One region of the Phyllobacterium sp. 22552 genome, then DNA from elsewhere that is predicted to be linked to it. Evidence: riboswitches for the same ligand, from Rfam matches in the RefSeq annotation. Region 1 holds a riboswitch; the other holds the start of a gene.
The links. Region 1 has a riboswitch for thiamine pyrophosphate ahead of thiE (thiamine phosphate synthase). Riboswitches for the same ligand answer to the same signal wherever they lie in the genome.

Region 1 (4,079 bases):
CCTGAAACCGTCAAGCACGCCTGTTGCACCCGCGACGATGACGGCGATGGCTCCCGCCGAAACACCGGCTGCCATGCCGGCGCAACTCGCTTATTCAGAAGAACCCGCTGTGGCGTTTCCGGCAGCGATCCCGTTGCCGATGCAACGGCCTGACATTGCTTCGGCAGCCTCCACCAGTGGAGCAACCACAGGCTTGAGCAACGCGACACCAGCCAGCACCGCCGCTCCACTCTGAAATCAAAACTGCACCGGTGCTGCTAGGCCGCCCACCAGCGATGGAAGTGGTGAACCGGCCCACGCCCGCTGCCGACTTTGAGCATTTCGCCAGCCGCCATGGCAGCCGTCAGATAGTCCTTGGCTTCACTAACGGCACCATGCAGAGCCATTCCTTTTGCCAGGCCAGCGGCAATGGCAGACGCTAGTGTGCATCCAGTACCATGATCATTGACTGTCTTGATACGCGGCGTCGAAAATCGCTCCATTCCGGACCCATCAAGCAGAATATCGGTGCTCATATCCCCCTTGGCATGTCCGCCCTTTATAAGTACGGCTGAGGGACCGAGTTCGAGCAGCTTTTTCGCTTGCCGCACCATCTGGGCTTCATCTTCGGCAATCGGCATATTTGTTAGCAAGGCCGCCTCCGGCAAATTGGGAGTCAGCAGCAGCGCGCGCGGCAAGAGAAGCTGGCGCAGAGCGTCGATTGCCGCTGGCTCCAGCAAAGGGTCGCCCGCAGTTGCAACCATGACAGGATCGAACACCGCTTTGCGCTGCCAGCGATCAAGCCCCTGCGCAATTGTCTCTATGGTTGATACTGTCGATACCATGCCGATCTTGATTGCATTCACCTCAAGGTCGGAAAGAACCGCGTCCATCTGAGCCCGGATGATATCGGGCGAAAGATTCTCAATGGCCGTAACACCATGGGTGTTCTGCGCAGTGATCGCGGTGAGCACACTCGCGCCATAAACACCGAGCGCCGAGAAGGTTTTCAAATCGGCCTGGATTCCTGCCCCGCCGCCGCTGTCAGACCCGGCAATAGTCAGCGCTATTGCGGTCATGCTGGCTCTCTTACCTGCAATGCCTCATCCACCGCCGACCGCAAAGCTTGCGCCGCTCCTTGCGGATCGTCCTGACGGAAGATCGCAGAAATGACCGCTACTCCATCGGCACCCGCTTCAATGGCAAGCGGCGTGCGCTCCAGCCCAATACCGGCGATAGCGCCTATGGGCAAATGCGGTTTTGCCTTGCGTATGATGGCAGCCAGGCGCTTGAACCCGTCAAAGCCGATCGGTTGCAGATTTTCCTTGGTGGGTGTTTCAAACAGGCCGCCAATACAGGCATAGTCAATATCGCCATCAATCGCTGCTTGCGCGTCCGGTTCATTCTTGACGGTCAGTCCGATAATCGCATTTGGCCCGAGGAGATGTCGGACATCGGCAACCGCCATGTCTTCGCGCCCCACATGGACACCTTCCACGCCTGCGGCAAGCGCAACATCAATCCGGTCATTGACGAGCAGCGGCACGCCTGTCGCCTTGATCGCGGCGTGTATCTGCCGTGCACGATCAATCATGTCACGCGTTGCGGAGTTTTTGTCACGATACTGGATAATTGTTGCACCGCCACGCGCCGCAGCCAGAGCCAGCGCCCCCAAATCCTTGTCAGGGCCAATAGCATCAAAATCGACAATGGCATTCAGGCGGTAATCTACTTTTGTCACGTCACGGACTCCACTTTCAAAACTGGAGACCCGGATATGTGCGAAGAAAGACGAACCAGCGCGATAATTGCTCAATTCCCGTTCCTACGCCGGCATGATCCGGATCAGGTTCAAGGGTCTTGGCTCAGCGCCATCTCAGCATCGTACGATGCCCCCCTCGGAATGAACTCATGATGAGATGGCGCATCGTGGAAGTCAATGCGCAGGTGTGGTTCGGGTTATTGGGTCAACATAACTTTAGAGAAGTCATACGTGCAGCCTGTGGTCAGGTCGTATTCAAAATCGGGATCGGTGCCGCCCCCGTCTTCCCAGCCATGATGCTCCTTCTCGCCCTTGCAGTTCATGAGATCGTCCATGACAAAAGCATCTTTTTCTTCCGCCGTAGTCGTGGTTGCGCCGTTCAACGCCAATCGCCACGCATCATATCTTCTGTTGCTTTTAACCAAGAAAGCATGGGCACTATTCAGCCGCTTACTATAGTCACTGAAAGTGAGATTTTCAGGGATGTTCGTTAGCTGTTCGCGCGAATTGGTTGTCGCGACACATTTCTTCTGCAACGACCCATCGCGATTTTTTGGGTTAACATAACCAATGGGACAACCTTCCTTTTTCACAATCATAGTGAAGTAGAGTTCACTCACTTCGCCCAATGCAAACGTCTGCGCTTTGTTTACCTCAGGCTTAGAAGTACCTTGCCCGTCCACTTGCTGGGGATTTGTATATTCGATTGAGGCAACCTCGTGTTCCGTTCCATCTTTCCTAACGGCGATCATGGATATCTTTTTATAATAGATTCCCTTGACTTTCGTTATGTTGAAGGTCGCCTCAGTGGGTGAAATTGCGCTCGAAGCTACCGCTTTCACTGCTACGTTTATTGTGTCTTGGTTCAGTACCTTCATAAATGTCGTACCCATCGACGTCGACAGTGTAAGAACGATCTGCGGTGGAATGCTTTCAATTGCAGTGACATTCTTGATGATTCCGCGTGCGTCGTAATCCGCAACATTCGCGCGTAAACTTTCAAGAATGCGCGCATTTACCGGCTTGAGGTCCTTGCCATCATAGATCTCTGCACCCGACAGCACGGCTGCGTCCGCTGCGTTTTGCAGTTGCGAACGATCGCTGCTTGCGCGGGTATAATCCACGGCAAGCCCGGTCATTCCCACCATAGGTACGAGCAACAATGCAAATGTGACGGCTGTCGCGCCACTACGGTCTTTCAGAAAGTTTCTTATTTTTTTCATGGCCCACTCCAGTCGCTGGGCAGACCATTGATTCAGCCATGTGAATGACGGCTTATGAAATTCATTCAGATTTTCACCATTCTGCATTCAAGCAGTAAAGAGCGCCTGAATGTTCAGCAATGGTAAAAATCCGGTGAACCTTACAGCTCTATATGGATGCTTCCGGCCGGACAAAACCCTCGCTCGCCAAAAGAAGATTGCGCGTGTAATCTTCCTTGACTGCGTGGCGGGCAAGGTCTGTCGCCGACAGGCGCTCCACCTCTGCGCCATTCTGCATCACCATCAGCCGGTCGCACATATGGGTGACCACCGCCAGATCGTGGCTGACCATCAGGAAGGTCAGCTTTCTATCCCGCCTTATCTGCTCCAGCAGGTTGAGAACTTCCGCTTGTACCGAAGCATCAAGGGCTGATGTCGGTTCATCAAGAAGCAGGATTGAAGGCTCCAGGATCAATGCACGGGCAATGGCGACCCGCTGGCGTTGACCGCCGGAAAGCTGATGCGAATAGCGAAAGCGAAAGCTTGAACCAAGCCCCACTTCATCAAGCGCGCGCAGGATACGTTTTTCGATATCGGCAAAGCCATGCACGACCAATGGTTCCAGCAACAGCCGATCCACGGTCTGGCGCGGATGCAGCGAACCATAGGGGTCCTGAAACACCATTTGCACTTCACGGTAAAATGCCTTTGTCCGGGACGAGCCAAGGGTCTTGCCATTGACTGTGATCGCGCCGCCGGTAACAGGTGCAAGTCCCGCGACGGCTCGCAGCAAGGTTGACTTTCCCGAGCCGCTCTCGCCCACCAGACCAAAAGACTCGCCCTGCTGGACGTCCAGACTGACGCCGCGCAATGCGCGAAAACGATCATACTTCACTTCAAGATTTTCGACACTGAGAGCCGCCACTTGCAGATTGTTCATGCGGCCCACTCCGGCTTGCGGTCAAGGACCGGCAGCGGATGCCGGTCGGTGCCGATCTGCGGCATGCAATTCATCAACCCGCGTGTATAGGGATGTTTTGCGTTCTTAAGGTCTGCAGCGGCGATTTCTTCGACGATCCGTCCTGCATACATGACGATAACGCGGTCGCAAAAGGAGGAGACCAGCCGCAAATCAT
Region 2 (4,079 bases), on a different contig from region 1:
AATCGGTGGCGTGGCGATCAAGGTGGCAGAGGGCAAGTTGTTTGTCTGAGAGCGAAAATTTCATCTTCTTGCCGATCAGCGCGATAAAGTTTGGTGAAGGGCTGGACAGGCAAGATTTGCCCCGTTATAGAGCGCTCACTGTCGTCGCGGAAGCGGCTGACGGGCACATAGCTCAGTTGGTAGAGCAGCTGACTCTTAATCAGCGGGTCGTAGGTTCGATCCCTACTGTGCCCACCATTTTTCTGAAACGAGGGCCGTATGGCCCTTTTTTCTTGCACCAAGCAAGCCTCGGCTTGTCCGAAACCTTCCACAGGAGATTTTCATGAGCGTTCGTCGTATTGAAGCAGGCCCTCGCATGAGCCAGGCCGTGATCCATGGTAATACAGTCTATCTGGCCGGTCAGGTAGGTGGTCCGGGCAAGAGCGTAACAGAACAGACTAAAGACGTCCTGGCCTCGGTTGATCGTTTGCTCAAAGAGGCAGGCACAGATAAGTCGAAGTTGTTGCAGGCCATCATCTGGCTTGATGACATGAAGGACTTTGGCGAAATGAATGCAGTATGGGATGCATGGGTTGATCCGGCCAATGCTCCAGCACGCGCGACAGGTGAAGCCAAGCTTGCAACACCGGAATATAAGGTTGAAATCATCATCACGGCTGCAATCTAAAGATTGCGTATCCAAGTTTAATTGCTTGGGTGCACTGGATTTTTGGCGCGGGAATGAATAAAGTCCGCGCTTCTCCGGATTGCCGTTGTGGCAATTCTTCAAACGCTTGTCTGATTGTGGCCAGTTTTGGTACTGCAAGACGAGGCAAGCATGGGTAAGGAAAACGATTGCAAGTTCTCGTCCGTGATAACAATGTTGAACAAGCCCTACGGGTCTTGAAGAAAAAGATGCAGCGCGAAGGTCTATTTCGCGAAATGAAGGCCCGTCAGGCTTTCGAAAAGCCTTCTGAACGTCGTGTTCGCGAAAAAGCAGAAGCCGTTAGCCGCGCCCGCAAGGCTGCCCGCAAGCAGGCTCAACGCGAAGGCTTGTTGCCTGGACCAAAGAAAAAAGAACGTGTTGCACGCCCTGGCGCGCCAGCAGGTAACGACTATAATAATAATCGCTAATATCTGACGGGCTTTAACGCCCTTCATTGTGACGACAAACCCGCATGGCCAAATCGCTATAGCGGGTTTCGTTTTTTGTGGGACTACGCAGACATTCCGGGCAGTTTCAAAAAAGTGCCTTCTTGTGCGATGGGTCAATGTCTTTACTTATCGATTATCGCAGTTATGGAGATATGATACTATGGCACTCAGGCTCAATATTATAATCGCAAGCACGCGGCCCGGGCGTGGTGGTCCTGCTGTAGCAAAGTGGTTCAACGAATTCGCCAAGCAGGATGGCAAGTTCGACCCTGTGCTTATCGATTTGGCTGATTTCAAGTTGCCGGTCTATGACGAACCGAATCATCCCCGCATGAAAAAATACGAACATCCGCATACAAAGAAGTGGAGTGAGGCGATTGAGCCGGCCGACGCTTACATCTTTGTCATGCCTGAATATGACTACAACGCGCCACCTTCGCTCATCAATGCCTTGGTCTATTTATGGAATGAGTGGAACTACAAACCTGTAAGCTTTGTAAGTTATGGCGGTGTTTCCGGTGGTTTGCGTGCTACCGAATCGGTCAAAGGGTTGATCTCGGCACTCCGTATGGTTTCGCTTGCAGAAAGCGTTCCCATTCCTTCGTACCAGCAGTTTATCAACGATGATGGCGTGTTCACGCCAAATGAACTGATAACTACCAGCGCCAGCACGGTTTTGACTGAACTTGCAAAATGGGCAGGCGCTCTGAAACCGCTTCGCGCTTCGTAATTTTATGAAGCGCTTGACAGCAATACGTCAGGCGGTTCACTTTAGGCCATTCACCAGGGGAGTCCCGACAAGGGGCTGAGATACTGCTTCAGGCATAGCCAAGCGCAGTGACCCGTTGAACCTGATCCAGTTCACACTGGCGTAGGGACGGTGCAAAGGTTATCGCGCATAGTGCATTCGCACTGAATCCATGATTGGATTCGCGAGGCTTCTTTCATCCTTCCGGCTCAGAACTGGGTTTCCTGCAATAACGCAAAGGAACCTGACGATGACTGCTGTAACAAAAATTACCGAGGCCCCGAAAGTTTCAACCGGGCCGCTTCCCGCGTCAATCAAGATTTATAAACCAGGGCAGATACATGCTGATATTCGCGTTCCCTTGCGCGAAATTGCGGTTCATCCCACCGCTGGTGAGCCAAACCTTGCGGTTTACGATTCATCCGGTCCCTACACTGACGCAACTGCAAGTATCGATATCAATAAAGGGATCGCACGTGTTCGTGAGGCATGGAAAATCGGTCAACAGGCCGATAGCTATTCCTATAAGGGGCGAATAATCCAGTCAGCTGACAATGGCTTCGCCACGGGCGAGCGGCTTACAAGAGAATTTCCTGTTCAATATCAGCCACGCCGCGCTTACGACGGAAAAGCGATAACGCAGCTTGCTTATGCCCGTGCGGGAATTATTACGCCTGAAATGGAATATGTCGCCATAAGGGAGAACCTCGGTCGGGAAGCCGCACGGAACCAGGTTCGGGATGGCGAGTCATTCGGTGCATCGTTACCGGATCATGTGACACCGGAATTCGTACGGGAGGAAATCGCCAGGGGGCGGGCCATCATACCTGCCAATATCAATCATCCTGAGCTTGAGCCTATGATCATAGGTCGGAATTTCCTCGTGAAGATCAATGCCAATATCGGTAATTCCGCCGTCACATCGTCGATGGAGGAGGAAGTCGAAAAGATGGTTTGGGCTATCCGCTGGGGTGGCGATACGGTGATGGACTTGTCGACCGGGCGCAACATCCACAATATTCGCGAGTGGATTATCCGTAATTCGCCGGTTCCCATCGGAACTGTTCCGCTATATCAGGCGCTGGAGAAGGTTGGCGGTATCGCTGAAGATCTGACTTGGGAAGTTTACAGAGATACGCTGATCGAACAGGCAGAGCAGGGCGTCGACTACTTTACTATTCATGCCGGTGTCCGACTGCATTATATTCCACTGACGGTTAATCGTCTCACGGGCATCGTCTCGCGAGGCGGTTCAATCATGGCAAAGTGGTGCCTGCATCATCACCGGGAAAGCTTTCTTTATGAGCATTTCGAGGAAATCTGCGATATTTGCCGTGCTTATGATGTCAGTTTTTCACTCGGTGACGGATTGCGTCCCGGTTCAATAGCCGATGCAAACGACGCGGCGCAGTTTGCTGAGCTTGAAACATTGGGTGAACTGACTCAGATCGCTTGGGCCAGAGATTGCCAGGTTATGATCGAAGGTCCCGGTCATGTGCCGATGCACAAGATCAAAGAGAATATGGACAAGCAGCTTGCTGTTTGCGGAGAGGCACCATTCTACACGCTTGGACCGCTGACGACAGACATTGCTCCCGGCTACGATCATATTACCTCTGGCATCGGTGCTGCAATGATCGGCTGGTTTGGCACGGCGATGCTTTGTTATGTTACGCCTAAAGAACATCTGGGATTGCCCAATCGAGACGACGTAAAGGTCGGCGTTATTACCTACAAGATTGCTGCACATGCGGCGGATTTGGCCAAGGGGCATCCGGCGGCGAAGCTTCGAGATGATGCTCTATCCCGTGCGCGCTTTGAGTTTCGCTGGGAGGACCAGTTTAATCTCTCTCTGGATCCTGAGACGGCGAGACTCTACCACGATGAGACCTTGCCGAAAGAAGCGCATAAGGTTGCGCATTTTTGCTCAATGTGCGGGCCGAAGTTTTGCTCAATGCGCATTTCACACGACATTCGTGCGGAGGCTCAAAAAGAAGGCATGGCAGCGATGGCGGAGAAATTCCGCACAGGCGGCGAGCTCTATATGCCGCTCAATGCCGGGGAATGAGGTGAATATTCTGGTGAAAGGGGCCGGCGTTGCCGGCCTCACAGTTGCTTATGAGCTTCGAGCACGTGGAGCCGAAGTGACGATACTAGACCCCTTTGGCGGCGAAAATTCTGCGGCCTCCTGGTATGC

Region 2: linked by a shared signal. The riboswitch ahead of thiC (phosphomethylpyrimidine synthase ThiC) and the one ahead of thiE (thiamine phosphate synthase) in region 1 are both predicted to bind thiamine pyrophosphate.

What each region holds. Positions count from the first base shown of each region.
Region 1 is NZ_JBQENG010000003.1:109,000-113,078, reverse strand. Features, by position in the region: gene ACTJI9_RS07725 (transglycosylase SLT domain-containing protein) at 1-235, shown strand, start outside; gene thiD (bifunctional hydroxymethylpyrimidine kinase/phosphomethylpyrimidine kinase) at 258-1,058, opposite strand; gene thiE (thiamine phosphate synthase) at 1,055-1,720, opposite strand; TPP riboswitch at 1,785-1,888, opposite strand; gene ACTJI9_RS07710 (TadE/TadG family type IV pilus assembly protein) at 1,939-2,964, opposite strand; gene ACTJI9_RS07705 (ABC transporter ATP-binding protein) at 3,113-3,883, opposite strand; gene ACTJI9_RS07700 (ABC transporter ATP-binding protein) at 3,880-4,079, opposite strand, start outside.
Region 2 is NZ_JBQENG010000001.1:498,536-502,614, forward strand. Features, by position in the region: gene ACTJI9_RS02505 (PhzF family phenazine biosynthesis protein) at 1-49, shown strand, start outside; tRNA gene ACTJI9_RS02510 (tRNA-Lys) at 162-237, shown strand; gene ACTJI9_RS02515 (RidA family protein) at 323-667, shown strand; gene rpsU (30S ribosomal protein S21) at 835-1,113, shown strand; gene ACTJI9_RS02525 (NAD(P)H-dependent oxidoreductase) at 1,295-1,864, shown strand; TPP riboswitch at 1,910-2,030, shown strand; gene thiC (phosphomethylpyrimidine synthase ThiC) at 2,133-3,950, shown strand; gene thiO (glycine oxidase ThiO) at 3,952-4,079, shown strand, end outside.